DNA from 3 places in the Shewanella livingstonensis genome. Region 1 is predicted to be linked to each of the others. Evidence: predicted binding sites of a transcription regulator. Region 1 holds the regulator's gene; each other region holds the start of a gene.

What was found. The regulator sigma-54, encoded in region 1, starts transcription at its own class of promoters, with help from an activator protein. The targets are predictions, from matches to a motif close to GTTGGCACGNNNNTNGNNT.
Region 2: a site for sigma-54 is predicted at 6,556-6,574, ahead of fliE (flagellar hook-basal body complex protein FliE). Genes of this name have one in related genera too.
Region 3: a site for sigma-54 is predicted at 5,337-5,355, ahead of EGC82_RS07495 (flagellar assembly protein FlgT). Genes of this name have one in related genera too.

What each region holds. Positions count from the first base shown of each region.
Region 1 is NZ_CP034015.1:4,402,452-4,410,267, reverse strand. It holds gene EGC82_RS19225 (HPr family phosphocarrier protein) at 55-330, opposite strand; gene rapZ (RNase adapter RapZ) at 351-1,214, opposite strand; gene ptsN (PTS IIA-like nitrogen regulatory protein PtsN) at 1,211-1,654, opposite strand; gene hpf (ribosome hibernation promoting factor) at 1,657-1,944, opposite strand; gene EGC82_RS19205 (RNA polymerase factor sigma-54) at 1,969-3,453, opposite strand; gene lptB (LPS export ABC transporter ATP-binding protein) at 3,597-4,328, opposite strand; gene lptA (lipopolysaccharide transport periplasmic protein LptA) at 4,325-4,906, opposite strand; gene lptC (LPS export ABC transporter periplasmic protein LptC) at 4,893-5,453, opposite strand; gene kdsC (3-deoxy-manno-octulosonate-8-phosphatase KdsC) at 5,450-6,016, opposite strand; gene EGC82_RS19180 (KpsF/GutQ family sugar-phosphate isomerase) at 6,019-6,996, opposite strand; gene EGC82_RS19175 (calcium/sodium antiporter) at 7,041-7,816, opposite strand, start outside.
Region 2 is NZ_CP034015.1:1,765,383-1,773,198, reverse strand. It holds gene fliJ (flagellar export protein FliJ) at 202-648, opposite strand; gene fliI (flagellar protein export ATPase FliI) at 654-1,994, opposite strand; gene fliH (flagellar assembly protein FliH) at 1,975-3,141, opposite strand; gene fliG (flagellar motor switch protein FliG) at 3,369-4,415, opposite strand; gene fliF (flagellar basal-body MS-ring/collar protein FliF) at 4,408-6,087, opposite strand; gene fliE (flagellar hook-basal body complex protein FliE) at 6,159-6,500, opposite strand; gene EGC82_RS07665 (sigma-54-dependent transcriptional regulator) at 6,743-7,816, opposite strand, start outside.
Region 3 is NZ_CP034015.1:1,722,275-1,730,090, forward strand. It holds gene EGC82_RS07465 (efflux RND transporter permease subunit) at 1-779, opposite strand, end outside; gene EGC82_RS07470 (efflux RND transporter periplasmic adaptor subunit) at 776-1,897, opposite strand; gene EGC82_RS07475 (TetR/AcrR family transcriptional regulator) at 2,153-2,803, shown strand; gene EGC82_RS07480 (DUF6268 family outer membrane beta-barrel protein) at 2,910-3,857, shown strand; gene EGC82_RS07485 (LPP20 family lipoprotein) at 4,004-4,450, opposite strand; gene EGC82_RS07490 (FlgO family outer membrane protein) at 4,447-5,157, opposite strand; gene EGC82_RS07495 (flagellar assembly protein FlgT) at 5,427-6,635, shown strand; tRNA gene EGC82_RS07500 (tRNA-Arg) at 6,790-6,865, shown strand; gene EGC82_RS21230 (hypothetical protein) at 7,065-7,211, shown strand; gene EGC82_RS07505 (hypothetical protein) at 7,201-7,443, shown strand; gene EGC82_RS07510 (hypothetical protein) at 7,707-7,816, shown strand, end outside.

The DNA.
Region 1 (7,816 bases):
GATATGATGGTAGATTAAAAAATTAATGATTTGCCAATCGTACTATTCACAAATTTAGCAAGACTCATCAAATTTTGCATTGATGAGATCACACACTGCGTTTAATGCTACTTCGGCATCTGGACCTTGTGCCGTTACCGTGATAATTTTTCCTATGCCACTTTCAAGCATTAACAACCCCAGTACGCTCGCTGCACTGGCATTTTTATCGCCTTGAGTTAAGGTAATATTGGCATCAAAATCATAGGCTAAAACCGCTAATTTTGTTGCTGCTCGGGCATGTAGTCCTAATTTATTTGAAATGGTAACTTGGCGTTCAAGTTTGATCATCCGTTCGATCCTATGCTCACTTAGCTATTGGTACCACTTATCTTTAATTCTCTGTGGCGAGCATTAACAGTATGTTTACTGCCTTGTCTAAATCGTTTTGCTAATTGGTCTGCAATATATACCGAACGATGCTGGCCACCAGTACATCCAATAGCGATGGTAAGGTAGCTGCGATTGTTGCGTTCTAAATGCGGCATCCAGGTTTCAAATAGATTTTCAATTTGCCAGATAAACTTATTAACCAATGGTTGTCGACCTAAGAATTCTTGTACTGGTTCATCTAAACCTGTAAAGGGACGCAGCTCTATTTCCCAGTGTGGATTAGGCAGGAAGCGCACATCAAACATAAAGTCAGCTTCAGTTGGCATGCCGTGCTTAAAGCCAAAAGATTCAAAGTTAATCACTAACTCTTTATCGACACTGCCTAATAATATTTGCCTAACCTGATCGCTTAATTCGTAGATGTTCAGTGCAGAAGTATCTATGTAATGGTCAACAATTTTTGCGATTGGCTCAAGTAAATGGCCTTCTAGTTTTATCGCTTCTTGCAGTGAAATATGATTTTTAGATAACGGGTGTAATCGACGTGTTTCGCTGTAGCGCTTAAGTAATACTTTATCATTAGAATTTAAAAAGAAGCTGATAATTTCAGTGTCATCTTCAAGTAGGGCTAATTGGTCTTGCAGCACTTTGCCTTGTTCAGCAATGTTACGCACATCAACACTAATCGCCACTAAATCATTACTGCCCTTTAGCTGGGCTAGTAATGTGCCAATAAGTGGTAAAGGCAAATTATCAACACAATAATATCCTAGGTCTTCTAATACTCTCAGGGCAACGGACTTTCCTGAGCCTGAACGTCCCGATACTATGACAAGTTTCATGCAGTTATAACCTGATAAAGTTCTGTTGAGTCGTGAGTTTTACGAAGCTGTTTCAATATTTGCTTATCGCTTAGCTTTTTAGCCATACTCGATAATGTGCCTAAATGTTGCTGGCACTGATCTGCTGGTACTAACAAAGCAAATAAAATATCCACGGGCTGCTTATCTATTGCATCAAAGGCAATGGCTTCTTCACATTTAACAAATATCGCAATAGGGTGATCAATGGTCGTCAACCGACCATGAGGTATCGCAATGCCATTTCCTATACCTGTGCTACCCATTTTCTCTCTCGCTAATAGGCTTTCAAAAACCTCTTGCGAAGACAGGGTTGGGTACTGGGCAGCGACTAAATTGCTGATGAGTTCCAGTACTTTTTTCTTACTGCCCGGTGTGGCACAGGTAGTGCATTCCGGCTGCAGAATGGTACAAAGTTCCATCGTTAGTGTTTTGTATACTTCTCTTTGTGTTTAATTACCTGACGGTCGAGTTTATCGATCAGGGCGTCTATAGCAGCATACATATCATTACTTTCTGACATGGCAAAAATCTCTGCACCATTAAGGTTGATTTTAGCTTCTGCTTTTTGTTGTAATTTTTCTACATTGAGCACAACGTGTACATTATGGATCTGATCGAAGTGCCGTTCAAGCTTTGAAAATTTACCTTGCACGTATTCACGTAAAGATTCGGTTATGTCGACATGACGCCCAGTTAAATTTATTTGCATAAAAATTCCTCCATTACCTGTAGATTATAAACTCTTACGTTGGTTTGAGGGCGGGATCATCATTGCTTCACGGTATTTTGCAATCGTACGACGAGCAACGTTTATGCCCTGTTCTGCCAGAAGTTGAGCCATTTTACTGTCACTTAACGGTTTTTTCTGGTTTTCTGCAGCAACCAGCTTTTTGATAAAAGCACGAATGGCTGTTGATGAGCATTCCCCGCCATCATCTGTGCTGACATGACTAGAGAAGAAGTATTTTAGTTCAAATAGCCCACGAGGAGTGTGCATATATTTCTGTGTGGTGACACGCGAAATAGTTGATTCATGCATTTCTACCGCTTCAGCTATGTCATTAAGTACCATAGGCTTCATAGCTTCTTCACCATATTCAAAGAAGCCTTGCTGAAATTTCACAATGCAGTTGGCTACCTTGAGTAAGGTATCATTGCGGCTTTCGATACTTTTAATAAACCATTTAGCCTCTTGCAAGTGACCGCGAATAAATTGACTGTCAGATGAGCTTTTACTATTTCTGGCCATCGCGGCATATTGCTGATTAACGCCAATCTTAGGCATATTGTCTGGATTTAACTCTACAACCCAACGGCCATTTTTCTTTAGTACTGTGACATCTGGGATGACGTATTCGTCATCAATGGCGGTAATTAATAAGCCCGGACGGGGATTGAGTGACTGGATTAGGGTGATGGCATCACGCAATTCATTTTCTTTTAGCTTAGTTTTACGCATTAATAATCTGAAATCACGGCCAGCAATTAAATCTAAATAGTTTTTAATTAGCAGTCGAGCATTATCAATATGTGGTGTTGTATTGGCATATTGGGCTAATTGAATGATCAAACATTCACTTAAATCACGTGCAGCAACGCCAACGGGGTCAAAGTGTTGAATGCGTTTTAATACTGCTTCAACTTCATCGAGCTCAACATTTTCATCGCCCATGGCTTCGAGAATGTCTTCAGTGCTTTGGGTTAAATAGCCGCGTTCATCTATGGCATCAATAATGGCTGTAGCAATCGCCAAATCGGTCTCTGAAAATGGCGTAAGATTTTTTTGCCATTCTAAATGTTCATACAAACCTTCGGTAGTTTCACCTTGGAAAGGCATGTCATCATCGCGCATGCTCGCACTGCCTGAACCCGACATCGGTGAGGCGGTATAGACCTCATCCCATGTGGTATCCATGGCTAAATCATCCATGGTTTCTTTGGTCATGGATTCTGCTGTGTCGACTGTGGAGGTGTCTTTTTCAACATTGACTATGCTGTTGTCACTAAAGTCGGTATCAGCTTGGTCACGATGTTCTTTTATGGGATCTTTTGCTTCAGGAAACTCATCTTCTATTTCAAGTAATGGATTTGAATCCAATGCTTGTTGGATTTCTTGCTGTAGCTCCAATGACGATAATTGCAGTAAGCGAATGGCTTGCTGCAATTGTGGGGTCATGGTTAAGTGTTGACCCATTTTAAGTTGGAGTGACGCTTTCATTTACCGCTTATCCCTAGATGATTTCCATAAAAATGACAATCTCAAAAAATGTAATGGATTGCCACATACATCAATGACATTTAACCCTGTTTAGATATCGTTCAATGAAATGAGTTAGATAGACTAAAAGGCCAGTAAAGTAACTATAGCTTGAATTGTTCACCTAAGTACACAGCACGAACTTGTTGATTGCTCAATATCTCTTCAGGTGTACCTTCGGCAATTAAATTGCCTTGGCTAACAATATAAGCTCGCTCACAAACGTCTAAGGTTTCACGGACGTTATGGTCGGTAATTAATACCCCTAAACCGCGATTTTTAAGTTGTTGAATAATTTTTTTTATGTCGATGACCGAAATAGGGTCAACACCCGCAAAGGGCTCATCGAGTAAAATAAATTTGGGATTAGCCGCTAAAGCGCGTGCAATTTCAACTCGGCGACGCTCTCCACCCGACAAGGACATGCCTTGGCTGTCGCGAATGTGGGTGATATGAAATTCTTCTAACAAATGTTCTACTTGCTCAATACGTTGGTCGGTACTGAGCTCTTTGCGAGTTTGCAACACGGCCATAATATTGTCGTATACGGTGAGCTTGCGGAAAATACTGGCTTCTTGTGGTAAGTAACCTATACCTTTGCGGGCGCGCAAATGCATTGGGTCGGCTGTAAGGTCGTCATCATCAATGAGGATCCGACCTTTATCGCTTTTTACTAAGCCCACCACCATATAAAAAGTGGTTGTTTTACCTGCACCATTTGGGCCTAAAAGACCAACAATTTGGCCGGTTTTAACCGTTAAACTCACATCTTTGACAACTTGACGAGCTTTATAGCTTTTAGCTAGATTTTCAGCAGTTAACGTTATTTGGGTCATGGTTTGATCTGCTTGTTAACCGGAATTTCAGGGAGTTGTTGTTTAGGTGCAGTCTCGTCTTGGAAGTTCTCAGGTTGAATGATGGTAATCACTCGATCTGGTCCTTTACCAGTGCTTTCAGCAATCAACTCTTGCGCATTGATATTGTACTTAATTCGATTACCAGTAACTTGGCTGCCTGATTGATCCAGTTTAGCATTACCTGTCAATGTGAGTGTGGTCGTAGCTAGGTCATAACTAATTTCGTCAGCACTGGCAGTACCAATTTGGCCGTCATCTAATTCTTGCGAAAACGTTGCTGGTGAGCCTGTAGCGATAAGCCGTTTACTGGTACTGTTTTCGGGGGTAAACGCTCGTAGTTCATCGGCATTGATATTAATGGTGCCTTGGACAATAGTAACCGGACCATTAAAGACAATTTGGTTGTTTTTAATGTCGGCAGATTGACTGACCGAAGCGATTTTTAATTCTTGTTTAAGATCACCTTGTTTCGCCGCAGCAGGCAAACTCAGTATACAAAGTATGCTGCTTAACAACATAACATTGGCGCGAGTGTGGAGACGATTAATGTGGCTCATATGTTCCTTCTACCTGGCTAAGTAGCGATAATTTTTGCGAATTCAAGTCGGCATGCAAGCCTAAACCTTGAATAATAAACCCTTTGCCTTTGATGTACACCATCTCTTGCGAAGTACCTATCATGGTGGTTAAGTCCACGGCAATAGCTTGGGTACTCAATGACTGTAGAGGTTCTTCTATATCAATGGCATCAATAATAACATTTTTTTCTAATATGACTTTGCTGGTATTTTTATTCAGCTGTCCTTTGTCTGCCGTTAATTTCCATTGTGCTTTACCATTTTCAGGGTAAATAAGGTAGACAGGTTTAGTAAAGTGAGTGATGTCACTTGAAGCGTAATGCTCCATATGTTCTGCACTGACTCGACTTTCGACAAAACCGAATTGATTGAATTCAGTGGTGCGGAGATTATCCGCAATAAAGTCTGGGCGCTCAATACCGCGCACTTTCACCGCGTCCAGTTCACTACGCTTTATTTGTGCTTGCCAGTACAATAAAAAAGCAAGCCCAAAAAAAACCACAATACCTAGGGTGATTCTATTCATATACTCATGCCATGAGCGCTATCAAATTTGTCTTGGCTTAATAATAATAAATCGGTGAGTTCACGAAGCGCGCCATGTCCGCCATTAAGGGTCGTTGTCATATGACAGTGTTGTTTCACAAACGGATGACCATCACCGACACAAACCGCTAATCCTACGGCTTTCATTACCGGAAGGTCTACCATGTCATCGCCAATGTAAGCTACTTCATCTGCACTAACATTATACAGCGACATAAGCTGCTCAAACGGCTCAAACTTATTATCAATACCTTGATAAATATGTTGGATACCTAATGCCGTCATACGGGTGTCGACAATTTTTGATTTACGACCGGTAATAACGGCAACATGAATGTTGCTAGTAAGCAGTGAGCGAACACCATAACCGTCTCGTGTGTGAAAGGCTTTGAGTTCTTCACCGGCGTTACTGAGGTAAATTCGTCCATCTGAAAATACCCCATCGACATCACAGATTAACAATTTGATTTTCTGTGCTCGTTGCCAAATATCATTGCTGATAGGGCCGTAAAATCCTTGCTGACACTCGGTTGATTCTGACATGATTAAATGACTCCTGCTTTAACCATATCGAGCATGTTTAATGCCCCGATCGGTTGATGTTTTTCATTGACGACAATCAGTCCATTGATGCTTTTTTCATCCATGATTTGTAGTGCTTGTGCCGCTAAAATACCGCTAGGGCAAGTTACACAGTTTTTAGTCATAACCTGGGCTATCGGCGTGGTTCGAAGGTTTACTTCGGCATCGATAACTCGGCGTAAATCACCATCGGTAAAAATACCTACAAGTTTAGTAGCACAGTCAACGATAGCGGTCATACCAAGGCCTTTTTTAGATATTTCATAAAGCGCATCAGTGATGCAAATATCATTATGGACTATAGGTAAATCATCGCCTTTGTGCATAACATCATCGACTTTTAACAATAATTTTCGCCCAAGAGATCCTCCCGGGTGTGACAAGGCAAAGTCATCTCGAGTAAAGCCTTTTGCTTGCAATAGGGCAATGGCTAATGCATCACCCATTGCTAAGGTTGCAGTAGTGCTAGAGGTTGGAGCTAATCCTAATGGGCAAGCTTCTTCTTGAACGGCAATGCATAAATGAATTTTAGATAAACGCGCCATATTAGAGTCTGGTTTACCTGTGACGGCAATAACAGGTACGCCCATACGTTGTATTACTGGCATTAATGTGAGTATTTCGCTCGACTCACCAGAGTTAGAAATAGCGAGTACAATATCGTTCTTAGCCAATGCACCTAAATCACCATGACTGGCTTCACCAGGATGTACAAAAAATGCTGGTGTACCGGTACTGGCAAAGGTCGCCGAAATTTTATTGCCAATATGACCTGATTTGCCCATGCCCATGACAATCACTTTGCCTTTGCACTGCATGATTAATTGACATGCTTGGTCAAACTCAACAGAGTCAACATATTGATATAAATTATCTAAGGCAGCTTTTTCAATATCAATGACTTTACGGCCCCACTGACGAAATTGAGTTTGATTTACCATACAGCTCTCTCTTTTAGCTTAATACTTTATCTTTATGCTCCAATCTAATGTGATTGAAATACAACAATTTGGTACGCAATAAAGGTGATTAATAATAGTGCGCCATGCCAACGAGTCAGTTGTTGCTTGGCTCCACTGGATAACACTAAAATGGCTAATGCCGCACTGGTGCCTAAGACCATATAGAAGTCTCTGCCACTGGCTGAAGCATCTATTTCACCAGGTGAAATTAACCCTGGTAATGCCAGTACGGCAAGAATATTAAATAAGTTCGAACCAACAATATTACCAATGACCAAGTCATGCTCTTTTTTTAACACACCAGCAATACAAGCAGCTAATTCCGGTAGGCTTGTGCCCACAGCGATGATGGTTAAGCCAATAACAAGGTCCGATAGGCCATAAAATTTTGCAATACCCACGGCACCATCTACCATCCAACTTGCCGATAGGGGCAGTAATATAATACCAATAACTAGCCAAATGATAGCATGAAAGGTTGGCACATCTTTAGGGATCTCAGATTCAAGTTCAGTATCTAAGCTATCGGGAGTTTTATCATGAGTCGCTTGCCAAATAAAATATCCCATTAACAGCAAAAGTATCACGATGAGCATGATACCTTCTGCCTGTGTTAACACATTATCATGCAAGGTGTAGCCCGCAAATATTGTCGCGGCTAGCATGATAGGGATCTCGCGTTTTAAAGTCCTTGATCCCACGCTAATGGCGCCAAGTAAGGCGGTTAATCCTAAAATTAGAGTAATGTTAGCAATATTTGAACCCAATACGTTGCCAATGGCAGTATCACGCATACCAT
Region 2 (7,816 bases), 2.2 Mb from region 1:
TACATAACATCCTCTTAAAAACCTCATAAGAAGGATTCACTGTCGCTTAGCTGACGATTTATATTTCAATGAATAATATTAAGCAATTTAAATGCCAACACGTATTGGTTGGATCCTCTTTAGATGACAACAATCAAAGGGATTAGCCAATAAGTGTGTGTGATACGATATTAGTGTTAAAGGACATTACCACTTGAAGGACTATTTAAGTTTCCGACGAATATATTGTTGCATCGCAAACTCATCTGACATTTTTTGCTCACGTTTGGCTTCTATTACCCTTGCTTTAGTGGCTTTTTGGGCTAACAACATTTCAACAGCTTTGCGTTTTTGCTGTTTTTCTTGCCAATGAACTTGACGATAACCCACTTGTTTTTCGGCATCTTTAACCGCACCAACTTGCTGAATAATAGCGCTATCCACTTGGCGGATAAACTGATGAAATTGATGATATTGGTTAGCGCGTAATGTCGTCCCAGTATGCCCTTCCATCTGTTTCATATAATCTAAGCGGTAGTTGTTTAGAGCATCGAGTTGACCTTGACGCTTTTGTCTTTCAAATTGCGCAGATTTAAGCTGTAATGCCGCTTGATCTTCAGCCGCCGTGGCTAACTTCAATACCGTTAATAAGGGGTCAGTTCGATTCATTTAGGTTATCCCTGACATTGTGCGGCTATTTGAGTCAACATCACTCGACTTTCTTCAAAACTCACAGGCTCTTTAAATCCCTGGCGTAAAAAAGCATTCATTGCCGGTTGTAAACGTATTGCATTATCAATTCGAGGATCGCTGCCTTGGGCATATGCACCAATAGAAATAAGGTCTCGGTTTTGTTGATACAAAGAATACATTTGTTTAACTTTACGCATCGCTTCTAGATGTTCAACACTGATCACCATAGGTGCGACACGGCTAATAGATGCTTCCACATCAATAGCAGGATAATGGCCAGAATCGGCAAGCTGACGAGATAATACAATGTGGCCATCTAAAATGGCTCGCGACGCATCGGCAATCGGGTCTTGTTGATCATCGCCTTCTGTTAGTACGGTATAAAAAGCAGTAATAGACCCCTGGCCAGCACCGCCATTACCGGCTCGTTCGACCAAACGTGGTAACTTAGCAAATACCGATGGCGGATAGCCTTTAGTCGCCGGAGGCTCTCCAACGGCAAGAGCCACTTCTCGTTGTGCTTGGGCATAACGTGTCAAACTGTCCATTAACAATAAAACATCGTAACCTAAATCACGAAAATACTCAGCGATACGAGTGGACGTTTCACAGGCTCGTAAACGCATTAACGGCGACGTATCTGCCGGCGCAGCCACCACAACTGAACGCGCGCGACCTTCTTTACCCAAAATTTCTTCAATAAACTCTTTAACTTCACGACCACGTTCACCCACTAAACCCACCACAATAATGTCGGCTTTAGAGCCTCGTGTCATCATGCCAAGCAGCACACTTTTACCCACACCAGAACCGGCAAACAAGCCCATTCGCTGACCTTTACCTACTGTTAACATAGAGTTTATTGCGCGCACACCAACATCCAGCGGTTCAGTAATCGCTCGTCGTGATAATGGATTAATGTAAGGACCATGCCGAGCAGCATGTTGATCGGTATTAAGTGGACCTAAACCATCTAATGGCACGCCACTACCGTCTAATACACGGCCTAATAATGACAAGCCGACATTTAAACCCGATTGTTCACCTAACGGTTTAACACGTGCGCCGGGTAATACGCCTCTAAGTTCTTCAATAGGCATTAAATATAGTAATGAATCATCAAACCCCACAACCTCGGCAACCAACTCACCAACCATGGTTTCAATAGAGCATAAACTGCCAACAGGAGCACGACAGCCTGTTGCCTCAAGCGTTAAACCAACAACCCTAACTAACTGGCCGCTGGCAACAGGTCGCAGCGGCAGCACGTGTTTATGATGCACCGCAAATTTATTGAGGAGCTTATGTTGACGAGTGCTCATCACTGGTTCCTTGAGATAAGTCTTTCGTCTGTTGTTTAATATCATCCGCTGTATCAGCTACCGCGGTATTAACTTGTGAGCTTGTATTAACAGATGCATCAGTATCAGCCGCATTGGCAACATCTGGGTTCGCGCTAATATCTGCGACCTGAGGGGCAGTATCTGCTGAGAGAGACTCACTATTGCTCGTACTATCAATGGTATCTGTACTGTTGCTATTGTCTTTATTATCGATAGTGTCTTTATTGTCGATAGTGTCGATACCGTCAGTCGCTTGATTAACGTTTTGAAAATCATTTAAATTATCGACTGATGTGGTTTGATATTGTGAATCTGTGGTTTTTTGCTGTTGTACCGTTTTGGCTAACTGATTTGACTGAGCGTCCAGTTCACTAAATACCTGGTTAATACGTTGTTCGACACGTAAATCAACAGAGGAACGCACACTTTCAATCATACAGTCACCATTTGATAACGTCGGATCAATATCAATTTGCCACTGATTTTTTTGCAACTGTTCAGTACTGTAAAATTGATTAACAAGTTCTGCATCGTCTGGACTAAAACGTAATTTAACCCGTTGTTCTTTGAGTGGTAACGCGTCAACACCCTGGCGTAACGCCGATAATATATGTTCAGGGTGAGTCTTTAATTCATGACCAATTACCGACTTTGCTAAGCTTATTGTCATGGCTAACAGTTCAGCTTCAATTTCGTTATCTAATATTGATAATGGCAGTTCAAATTGGGAAATAATTTGATTAAGTTGTTCAATAAGCTCATTGGCCTTAATTTGGCCCGCTTCTAAACCTTGTTGTTCACCTTGCGAAAAACCTTGCTGATGGCCTTGCTCTAGCCCTTCTAAGCGCCCTTGCTCTAATCCTTGTTGATGGCCTTCTTGTTGACCTTGCTCAAAACCTTCTTGCTCTGCCGCTGCACGGATATCTTCTATTTGCGCCATAGTTGGTGGCGCCATAGATTTTTCGGCCCCAGTAACGGGATCAGGAATATGAGCTTCAGAAAATTTACCAAATAAATTTGAAGGTTCTAAACTGTTATCTTTTGTAATATCAGGTAATTGCCAATGACTAAATTCATGCTCATTATCGGCATTGAGTCCATCTTTAGGTGATTTTGATTCTGGCATAATTGATCACTTGTATAGTAGAAAACATTGGCGCAAAGCAAAATGATAATCGTCGAACATGGGATTAATCGTACTGGTATTAACCATATTAGTAATAACCGTCAATATCATTAGGCGAGCGTTATCCCTATAAAAATGCCCAATAGAGATAACTCGTTAACATCGCCAGTACAAAGAGTCTCTATACATAAACGGCCAACCACAACGCCTTAATAGAAGTGATGATGTTATAAGAACTCGTCGCCACCACCGCCGCCTAGCATAATTTCGCCACTATCACTGAGTCGACGGGCAATAGACAGAATTTCTTTTTGTGCCACTTCTACTTCACTAATACGAATTGGCCCCATGGCCTCTAAGTCGTCGCGCAGTAATTCTGCTGCACGTTTAGACATATTGCCTAAAATTTTCTCTTTCAATCCTTCATCAGCACCTTTGAGCGCTTTCATCAGCACATCTTGCTGAACTTCGCGCAACAAGGCCTGAATACCACGATCATCCACGTCAATTAAGTTCTCAAACACAAACATCATATCTTGTATTTGTTGCGCCATTTCTTCGTCAGACTCACGCATGGTTTCCATTATCTGACTCTCAATACCTGTATCGAGATAGTTCATAATATTGGCTGCCGCTTTTAGGCCGCCCATTTTAGCTGCCTGCGCACCACCTTGACCCGCAAATTGTTTTTCCATAATGTCGTTTAATTCTTGCAATGCCGCCGGCTGAACCTCTTCAAGATTAGCAATACGCATCATTAAATCTAGGCGAGTATTTTCAGGGAACTGACTAAAAATTTCAGCCGCTTGATCTGGTTCTAAATACGACAATACAATGGTTTGAATTTGCGGATGTTCATTTTGAATAATGGTAGCAACTTGGCGTGCGTCCATCCATTTTAATGAATCAAGGCCTTTAGCACCGCTGCCCATAATAATCTGTTCAATCAGGTTACCAGCTTTGTCTTCACCCAATGCCGCGGTTAACGCTTTACGGACGAACTCTTCACTGTTAAAACCAATTGATGAAAACTTTTGAATATCGTCTAAAAATAATTTATGAACGCCAATGACTTTTTCTTGACCAAAGTCATCCATCGCCGCCATTGCCATACCCACTTTTTGCACCTGCTTAGGTTCTAAGTGTTTTAAAATTGACGCAGCATCGGCTTCACTCAAGCTAAGCAGTAAAATGGCCGTTTTCTCAACACCAGTTACTAGATCTGGGTCAAATGCTGTTGATTTTTCTACTTTATCTTTTTTTTCATTAGCCATTGTCTTGTAACCAGTTTTTAACTACTTGAGTGGAAAGTTCAGGCTCGTTAGCCACTAACGCTCTAATGGCTTTAATCATATCATCATCTTTATGTAAATTAGGTATATGAATTGATCCATCATCAGCATAACTGTATTCCGCTTCTTTGGTATTTAGCATACCTAAGGTATCTGCAGCATACTGATCTTCAATTTCGGCTAACTCATGTCCAGGGCGAACATCATCTGGCATGTTAACCCCGTTAGGGTTAGTTAGCTTTTTAAGCATCGGTCTAACAACCGCTAATATAAGCACTAAAATAACAATTGCACCTAAAGCCAGTTTAATTGCACGCCAAAACCATGGTTGCTCCCACATATCGGGCTCTGGTAACGCTTCAATAAGCTGATCCATAAAAGGAACCGTAACCACTTCAAGCGCATCACCACGCTGGGTGCTAAAACCTACTGCGCCTTCTAATAAACGACGAATATTAGTTAACTCTTGCTCAGTTCGTGCCACGCGAGTTACCTGGCCATTTTCGTCTACTTGCCCTGGTTTAAAGTTAATCGCTACTGACACACTCACACGACGTACTACGCCAATTTGCTGACGAGTATGGCTTATCGTAGTGTCTAATTCATAATTACGCGTAGCTTCTTTTGAAGAATCACCAGATGCGGCTGAGGCAGTTGCTTCCCCCGCCACTTGCGGAATGTCAGACTCCATAGGCGGTTGATTGCTTAACGCACCAGGAATACCGCCAGAACTTTGACCAGATGAGTTACGTTCTATAATCATCTCACTGCGAATAGCCGGTAAATCAGGAGAGAAACGCTTTGCCGTTTGTTCCACTGCAGTAAAGTTCATATTTACATCAACTTGCGAGGTAAAATTTTCAGGTCCTAAAATTGGCATCAAGATTGATTCGATTTTCTTACGATATTCAGCTTCTTGTTGCTGTACGATCTCTTGCTCACGACGGGCTCGAGCCGAGGTGCCATCTTGGCTACCAGAATTAAGTAAACGCCCATTTGAATCGGTTACTGTCACGCGAGAAGGCACCAATCCCTGCACCGCTGAACCAACGATATCAACAATGGCATCAATCTCTTCTTGGCCTAGCCCGCCACGACGCACACTCACCACAACGGTCGCACTTGGCTTAGAGGCATTACGGGCAAAAACATTTTCTTTTGGTAATGCTAAAATGACTTTTGCACGACTAATACTTTTCAACTCTTCGATAGCTCGAGCGAGATTTTGTTCTTGGCTTTGTTTTAAGCGCGCTTGCTCCATACGTTGGCTAACACCAAAACCACTGTCTTGGTTTAAATAATCATTGGCCTGAGTGCTACTTTGAATACCCGCACGGCTAAGCAGTAACTTTACTTCTTGATATTTATCTTCAGGTACTTTGACCACATCAACGTTGATTTGATAATCAATCTGATTTTTATCCAGCACATCGAGTACCTGGATCATCTCTGCGGTTTCCATCTTTCCTAGTGGACGATAATCAGGCTCTTGCGCCCACATCATCACAAAAACAGCCATAGCAAGGCATATTGCTAATGCCAGAATCATGATCACTTGACGCATCATATCTGCACCACCAACGCCACCAAGAAGTCCAGATTTGTTCTCTTGTTGGACACCGCCATCGGCTGTTGAATCCGAACCTACCATAATGTCTGTGCTCACAATGCGTACCTGCTATATCTGATGTGGTTATGTTATTTAGTGCTTAATGCTTTTGGCAACTAAACAGGCATACTCATAATTTCTTTATAAGCGTCGACCAATTTATTACGCACCTGCACTGTTGCTTCAAAGGCAACGCCGGCTTTTTCACGCGCAATAACGGTATCAGACAAGGTCACCGTGGTGTCGCCCATGTCTAAACGAGTGGCTAAGCTTGATGATGATTGTTGCAGTTCATTGACGCTACCTACAGCCTGAGACAATAGCTGACTGAAATCAGCACCCGTGGTGTTATTCACTTGCTGGGTAAGGTTAGGTCGAATAGATGAACCAATAGAAGGGGCTATCTCGCCGCGAAGCGATTGCATTTCTTGCATTAATGGATTTGCGCTAATCTGCATGGTGTAACTCCCTTTCGTCGACTTTTTGACGACAACAATAACTGATAAGGAGTTAAAGCAATTTAGGTGCCAGTATTACAATTAGTGAGAGATTAGTCGATAACAGGGGGGAATAGCACAAGCAAAAGTAACCTATCCATTAAAACAAACAGGTCACTTTTGCGTAGGTGAACGATAAACAATAGCCTTATTAGGCTATAAAATCATAATGTTAAATAACAATTAGTTAACGGATATTTACGTTAAGCCGGAAGTTGAATGCCCATATCTCGCATTTTAGCCATTTTATAACGTAATGTCCGGGCACTGATCCCCAATTTTTCAGCAACTAATTTGCGACTACCCTGACATTGATTAAGGGTTTCTAAAATAATCACATGCTCCTGGGCTTTTAATTCGTCACCCAAGCCTTCGACTTCGGCCGGTTTATCAACCTCAAAGTGATCTGTTGGCAATAAATTCACATCAGCAGAATCGATAATAATATCATTAACGCCAATATCGTCGTTTACCCGTAAAATCAATGCACGCTGAATCACGTTATCAAGTTCCCGCACATTACCCGGCCAGCGATAAGTCAATAATCGTCGAGTGGCGGCATCATCCAATTTAGGTACCCACGTCATATTCAATGCTTTGGCATGCTTAACTAATAAATGGCGCGCTAACGGTAAAATATCTGCTGGGCGTTGGTTCAGCGCTGGCCACGTTAACGGAAATACGTTAATACGATAATATAAATCTTCTCTAAACTCCCCCGCCGTTGCCATGGCTTTTAAATCGCGGTTTGAGGTAGCCAGTACCCTAACATCTAATTTAATGGTTTTACGCCCACCTAAACGCTCAACTTCACGCTCTTGTAATACCCGCAATAACTTAGCTTGTAAACCAAGTTCCATCTCAGATATTTCATCCAGTAATATTGTGCCGCCTTGGGCTTGTTCAAATTTACCAGGGCAGGCTTGATAAGCGCCAGTAAATGCGCCTTTTTCGTAACCAAATAAGGTCGCTTCTAGCATGTTTTCCGGTATCGCCGCGCAGTTAATTGCAATAAACGGCTGGTCATGGCGTTGGCTATGTTGGTGAATATAGCGCGCCAATACCTCTTTACCTGAGCCACTTGGGCCCATAATCATTACCGAGGCTTCAGACACCGCAACGCGCTGCGCCAGCGCCAACAAGGCTAAACTTTTTTCATCGGCAACCACAGGTTTATCGTGGTTTAGCTTTAAGGGTAAATAGCGTGACACTTGATTTAATAACACTTCTGGTGCAAAAGGCTTAGCAAGGTAATCCACCGCGCCTAACTTCATCGC
Region 3 (7,816 bases), 2.2 Mb from region 1:
GCGACATCACCTAAGCGAATAATTTGACCATAATCGTCTACTTTGAGCGGTACTTGGCGGATACGGTTTTGTGAATCTAACTCACCAGAAACCTCTACTAAGGCTCTAAACTGGCTGTTATTAACTTCACCAGCTGAAATTTTGCTGTCGGCATTATTTAAAATAGCCGCGATACTGGCGGGGGTTAAATGCAGTTGACTGATTTTATTACCATCTAATTCAACTAAAATTTCTTCTTCAGGAGCACCATACAATTTTACAAAGTCAGTACCGCTGAGCAGCCTTAAGCGACTTTGTAATTCTTTGGCGTAACGATTAAGAATATCGGCTCTTACTGGACTGTCATCGGCCCAAACAAGTCCTAAAATAGCGGTGTTGGCATATCCTAACTGATCATCTAGTACACTGTTTTGTGCCTCTATCGGTAACAAGGATTTACTGTCGGCAATAAGATCTCGTGCGCGCGACCACACCGGATCAGTCTCTGTTACCGTGTCTTTTAATTCTAGCTGGATAACCGAAATCCCCGGGCGAGAAGTCGATTGCACCAGCTTTAAGTCTTCTAAGCGGCGTAATTGATTCTCTAACACCTCGGTCACTAACGCTTCAACTCGCTCAGCAGATGCACCAGGGTATTGAGTAATAACAGATGAAAATCGGTTAGTAATATGTGGATCTTCAGTGCGCGGTAGGCTTGAAATCGCACCTAATCCTGCAACAATTAATAATGCGATAAATAGACTGGTTAGGCGGCCATTTTCTAAAAAGGCTTTAATCATAATGTCCCCGCTTGCTCAGCCTGAGCGAGAGTTACTTTTTGGTTAACCACTAACTTATGTAATCCTTGCGATACGATTAAATCGGTTGGCTTAATAGCACCCTGAATATACGCTTGTTGTTCATTGGTATAGATAATTTCTACATCGCGACGCTCAATGGTATAAAAACCCTGCTCAGCCTCAACTAAGGCAAACACGTTCCATAATCCGCGTACGCCATCGGTTAATGCCGACATCGGTACCCAATAACCAGATGCGGGTACATCTTGTTGATAAGCCAGATAAGCTATTTCACCATTGATAACGTTAGCAGAGTCGGGCAGATTAATACGTAACTGAACCGTACGACTAATGGTATTTACTTCGGCACTAATTCCGGCAATGTTAGCGGTAAAGGTTTGTTTACCAACCCGAACATCTACTCGTTGTTGCGCCGTTAATTGCTGAGCAATATCAATTGGTACCCCAATATAAGCTAAAGGTTGGCTATTACCGACTAAGGTAAAAACCGGACTGCCTAGTGCAATCACTTCACCAACATTATGAAAGCGTTGACTAATTGTTCCGTTAAAAGGGGCCAGTAATGTCGATTTTTCAATTTTTAAATTGCTGGCACTTAAGCTGGCTTCTATACGTTTTTGATTGGCTTGTAGGCTAATAACTTGTTGCTGGGTTTCATCAAGCTGCTGCTCAGACACATAGTTTTGTTGCTTCAACTTTTGGGTGCGCGCTAAGGTGCTTTTAGCTAAATCTATATCGGCTTGGGTTTGTAATAAACTGGCTTGCAGTTGTTGCTGTTCTGCGACTAATAAGTCGGTATCCAGCTGGGCGAGTATTTGGCCTTTATTAACCGTATCGCCGCTGTCGACTAAAGTATTATTGAGCTTACCCGCAAGCTCAAAGCCTATGCCGGTGGTATTTGCCGAGCGAATTGTGCCGGTGTAGGTTTGCATGTGTTGATAGCGGTCTTTTAGCACTAAGGTTTGTGATAATACTGTTTGATAGGCAATCGTTTGCGAATGTTCTTTTACCTCAGAGCCACAACTGCTTAACACGAGTAAGCTTAAACCTAGCGCCCAGTATCGAATGATTGGGGTGAATGTCTTTGACGCATACATAAGTTTATTCCTTACAAAGCAAAATATTGTGTCAATGTGGATTTGTTTTTCAGCAGGCTTTAATGGCAATAAGCTCATACATTAACAGCACACTGCAAAATGTAACTTAATTGTTAATTAGACTCGGTAGTCTAATTTTATAAAACTAGACTGTCCAGTCTATTTTTGGTTACTATTGCATTAATGCTGAGTCCTAACACTAAGTCCTAACGTTGAGTCTTGGTGTTGTTTAATGAGTAAACTTACGGAACAAACATGACAAAAGAACACACACCGCTTAATACCAACGAACAGATACCGTTGAGCCGCAGTGAACAAAAGCGAGCTCAAATACTGGAGTCGGCTATTGAGCTTTTTTGCCATCAGGGGTTTCCTCATACCAGCATGGATGAAGTGGCCAAGCATGCCGGCGTGTCAAAACAAACTGTGTATGCTCATTTTGGCTCAAAAGATGATTTATTTGTGTCTGCGATTGAATCTAAATGTGTGGTGCATCAACTCACCGACAATGCCTTAATCGACGCAAGCCGACCACAACAGGTTATGTTACTGTTCGCGCAACAATTTGGTGAGATGATTGTTAGTAAAGAAGCCATGACAGTGTTTAAAACCTGTGTTGCGCAAGCCGAAACTCACCCTGAGGTGTCGAGGTTATTTTATGATGCAGGGCCCAAGCATGTATTAGGACTGATTCGAAATTATTTAAAAAAGGTTAACGAGTTGGGCGAATACTTTTTTGAAAATCCTCATGAAAGTGCCGTTAGATTGTGTTTAATGTTATTTGGTGAACTAAAGTTGCGCTTAGAGCTAGGCCTAGAAATAGAAGACTTACATGCAACCAGGCAGCAATACTTGCAAGATACAGCCGAGATGTTTTTACGCGCCCACAAAGTTGGCGTAAAATAACGTCAAACATAAGTTGAACTTAATTGGCTGTTTAACAGTATTACATGTGCAATTAATCTAAGGTAATATTCGGTTTATCTCATTATTTGAAGGGAAGCAGATTAGTATGACGCTTTATAACGCTAAGATAGATGATGTTAAGGTAATTAGTTCTAAGTCTCTGAATCTGTCAGTACTGTCGCTAATGTGTGCATCTGGCCTGCTATTAAGCCAACAGGCGGTAGCTGCACCGGATCGTTCACCGTTTTCAATTACAGTCGCTCGCACATCAACCGGCACTGCTAATATAGGGACTGATAGTACTAATCCTAATCAGTTACAGCGTGATGCTTGGAAGACCAGTTTTTCGGCCAGCATGCCGCTCAATCGGCAGTGGTCCATTGGGGCAAACTTAGGTTACGATAATCTCGATTACGACTGGGATATGAACCAAAACACTCTGTTACGCAGCAGTATTGAACCTTGGTCAACCATCCATCAGTACAGTGCAGGTTTATCATTGTCATATCGCCTAGACAATCATTGGATGTTTCTCATCGCGCCAAAATTACAATATGCCTATGCCGATACTGCATCATCTTCTAATGCACAAAGTTATGGCGTAGTGGCTTCGGGCATGTACCGTTTTGACTCGGGCAATATGTTAGGTTTTGGTGTCGCCTATTTAAATGATATTTCAGAAGTGCGTACCATTCCTTATTTAGCTGTGCGTTGGCAAATAAACGATAAGTGGGTACTTGCTAACCCGTTCCAAGCCGGCTTTAGTGGTCCTGCAGGATTAGAGTTAAGTTACCAATATCGCTCAGATATAGACTTTGGTATTGGTAGCTCAAAACGTACTGAACGTTTTTTAATCGCTGATGATGATCAAACCATCGAGGTTGATGAATGGGTTGGTTTTGTTCGTGCCGGCTGGCAAGCCACAGACAATATAAGCCTTAACGCCTATGCTGGTTATTACTTTGGTGGCGAAATGGAGCTTAGCTATCCAGACGTGACTGAAGATATAGAAGACCAAGCAGCATTAGGTTTAGCGTTTAAATTGACGTTTTAACGATAACGTCTACAGCATACAACAAAAAATGCCGCTGATATCAGCGGCATTTTTATATCAATAACGTTAAGGTCATCTATTACGTTTTTAGCCAGACCTTAACCAACAACATAAATCAAAAAGCGAATGTAAACCGAGGTTAAAGATTAAAAATAAGTAACTTCTTTTACTCGTTTAGGCCGATTTTGTTGCTCGTACAATTGCCACACTTGTTTAAAATCGAGAGCTAACTCTGTGACATAAAACTCACCAGAAGGGTAGGTCTTAACCACTTTCGCACCGCGAATAATGCCACTCACGCTAGACTTAACGTTGTCGTCAGTTAATAACCACTCACTTACGTCGCTATTAGCCGAAATCTTTTGCCCATAAACTTGTTCGGCAAGCTCTCGATAAGCGGCAATTTTTGATGCTTGCATTGCCATTAAAATGCGATGTGATGGCTCTTTGCTTGGCTGAGTCGCTAATGGTGCATAGCCAATTGCAGTCAGTGTTGGAAACGACGCCGGAGCCTCGGTTTCCCACTGAACATATTTATCTTTGCTGACACAGCCCGTTAACAGTACCAGTATAATGAACATTAACGACTTCATAGCTTATCCCCTAATACGGTGTAACGACTGTCGCCCTTTTGCTCGTGGCGATACAGTAACCCATTGCGCGATTCTATCAATTCAGAAGGCTGTAAATAGCCTGATAAACTCGATGCTGCTACAAATGATTGCACCGCAGAAAGCACTCTATTATTAGTCACATTAACCACTCGGCCGTTAAATACAATGCCTTCAGGTGTTAAGGTCATGGTTGACACTAATACGTGTGATACAGGTAAATCTGCACGCAACAACTCCCAATTACGGCTCAGCATAAATTCGCCTTGTTCGGTTGCACGTAAATTGGTTGCTACATTTAAATCAACTAAGTTAAATTCATGGGCGTGAAACGCCGCAAGTAATCCTTGCTGTAACTGTAATGCCAACTCATTGGTGGCATTTAAATTACTCGCCATTACTGGGGTAGAAATCAGTAGGGGTTGATCAGGTCGTAAAGCATCATTTTGTAATACTAACTCGTTAACTAGCTTTTCAGCCCACACATTCACCTGGCCTTTAGGCGATAATCCAGCAGCTTGAATGTCATAAACCAGCTTATCGTGATAAACCTCATCTTCATCAACCACTTTGACAAATTTACCGTTATTGCTAAAGGCAAGGTTATTGGCAGCATTAGGCGTTTGGGTACATGCAGCTAACGTCAACGACGCAAGTATGACCGTGGGGATAATAAGCCTGTTAATCATAATAATTCCTCTAACGCATAATGCTGTAAGTCTAGGTATAAATGAGTCATTTAATCGCCATATTAATCGATAGCTAAGGCCAATTATGTACTCTTTATTATTCGTCCCTTTATATCGGCAAATCCAATAGAAGCTTTACTATAATCACGCTAGATCTAAAAATAAGCGCTAAAGTAGTTATAGGCACAATTTTTGCTTTGTTAAATATAGAGTAAGCTTAGTTCATCTAATTAGGCCAAATTGACGTTTTTTTGACATTAGGATATCGCATGCTGATCCGACACAGCCCTTCACGCCGAGCTAACCCATTCAGTCATCTTGCTGCTATAGCCATGCTATGTGCAAGTGGTTTGTTGGTCACAACGTCTGTATTTGCTGAACAAATCGAAGTAACCGGTAAGGCTAAAATCGTTAATGGCGATATTGATAAAGCTCGCGAAGACGCCATTAGTCAGGCATTAAATTATGCCAGTTTAAAAGCCGGAGTTAATTTTTCCAGCGAACAACAAATTAACCAGGGACGGCTTACTCAAGATACCTTTCAAATTCAACGTATGGGATCAGCCAATAACGTTGAGTTAATGAGTGAAATGATCAGCCAACACACCATCACCGTGGTATTACAGCTTGAACTCAGCGAACAACAACCTAACGCTCAATGTAAAAGCCAATCACTTAAAGCCGCTATTATGTTGCCACAAGCCTATTTACAAGAACGCGAACAGTTGCGTTATGGCCAATTAGCCCACTTTGAAGAGCGGATCACTGAACAATTAGGTAAGGTCATCAACGCGCAATCACGATACAGTTTTGCGCGAATACATGCCGATGAAAAAATTGATAACACCAACCAACTGGTTAATTTTAAAGGCTATCGTATTCCCAGCTGGTTAGGCGAAATCACCGACAGCCAATATCTGCTGCAACCCGAAATTATTGATATTTCCACCGAACCAGCGCAAAGCAGTTACATGGGCTTTGTAGAGGATGATCCGCTAAGACAGTTTATTGTTAAATTAACTCTTTATCATGGCATTAGCGGTGAAGTCGTTTGGACCGAATCGTTCGCCACCTCAGCGCCTTGGGAATTTGAACGACAAGAAATCGTTTCACCTGCTAACCAGCGCTTTTGGCGCTCATCTTATGGTCAGGCTATTAGTGAGATATTACAACAAAGTGTTATGTCGCTTGATAGGCAATTAAACTGCCGACCATTATTAGGCCAAATTGTCGCAAGGGATGGAGATCGTATCATCATTAATTTAGGTCGTAAAAACGGCGTGAAAATGGGTGATAAATTCCAAATTGTATTACAAAAAAATATTCCAGACAGATTCAACTCTATGCGCGCTATCGCCACTAAAAGTCGAGCTAATGTCGTCATCGAGCAAGTCACCGAAGACAGTGCAACGGCAATCTTTGACGGCATCGACAGTGCAGACAATATTCAAGTCAATGATATTGCCATTAAGAACTAATGATTGGTGATTAGAAGCTAGTAGTTCAAAATTAAGTGCTAAGTGCTAAGTGCTAAGTGCTAAGAGTAAGGCGATTATGAATTTGTTGGTTATTAATCAAGCAATTAAATATAAAAGGTTTAATTCAATTATAAACTCAGTATAATCACTGGGTCTCTCTATAGCTCAACAGGATAGAGCAGCCGCCTCCTAAGCGGCCGATCGGGGTTCGAGTCCCTGTGGGGAGACCATAACACATCTTTTTGTCTTAAAAATCAATAACTTAACAAAATCGTCAAAAGTTGTGCCGCCTCTGGAAACCACTTTTTTGGAATTTTTTTTCGAGCACTCTTCAAAACTCCACTTTTCGATAGTTTGAGCTCAATCATGGATATTTAAGCGTATTTCCAATAGTTTTCTATTAAAGTTGAAACATGGAAGTATTGTGTAATGAACCCCAAGAAAGAGTCTAACCCACGATCTAAATCTCAAAAGTTAGAAGTCGATAATCAGCTAGATGAACTTCTATCAGCAATGCCAGAAGCATTGAAAACGCAGTTGGTTAATATTTTAAATTCGTCAGGACATGCTAATTGAAAACTGGAAAACAGGCAGGGATAAACGGTATGCCAAAAAAGATAAAGTAGAAGCTTTTGCTATACAGTTTTATACTCAGAAAAATTATGCTAATCCCCACCAAGCAGCGCAAGCTATGGTTGACCATGTTATGGAATATGCAAAAAGCGTCGATTACGCTTTTACTTCATCATATCAAGCAATCAGGACAATCAATTTTTGGCTGAGCAAGCATATTAAATCAACTAAATAAAATGGATTTTTACTGTGGTTAATAAACAGATCTCTCAAGCTCAACTGCTATTTCCAAAATCTAAGTATCCCCTTTTAAATACCTACATTGACCTTTTTGTGAAATATATATCTCAACACGATATTTGTGTTTTAGAATCTGATCTTGAAATTTTGTCAGTTGCGCTGGGGAAAACGACACGTTAGCTTTTCAGGACTGTTAATTCAAAAGAAAGCGTTTCAGATAAGCTTGAAAGTTTAATTTGTGATGGCCTTAAACTTAAAGTGGAAACAAAAAGAAGGCTTACAACAAGCCATACAGAGTTATCACAAGAAGCCAATAAAAATGTTGTTGATGTTGTTATTTCTCATTACCAATCGAAACTCGATGACAT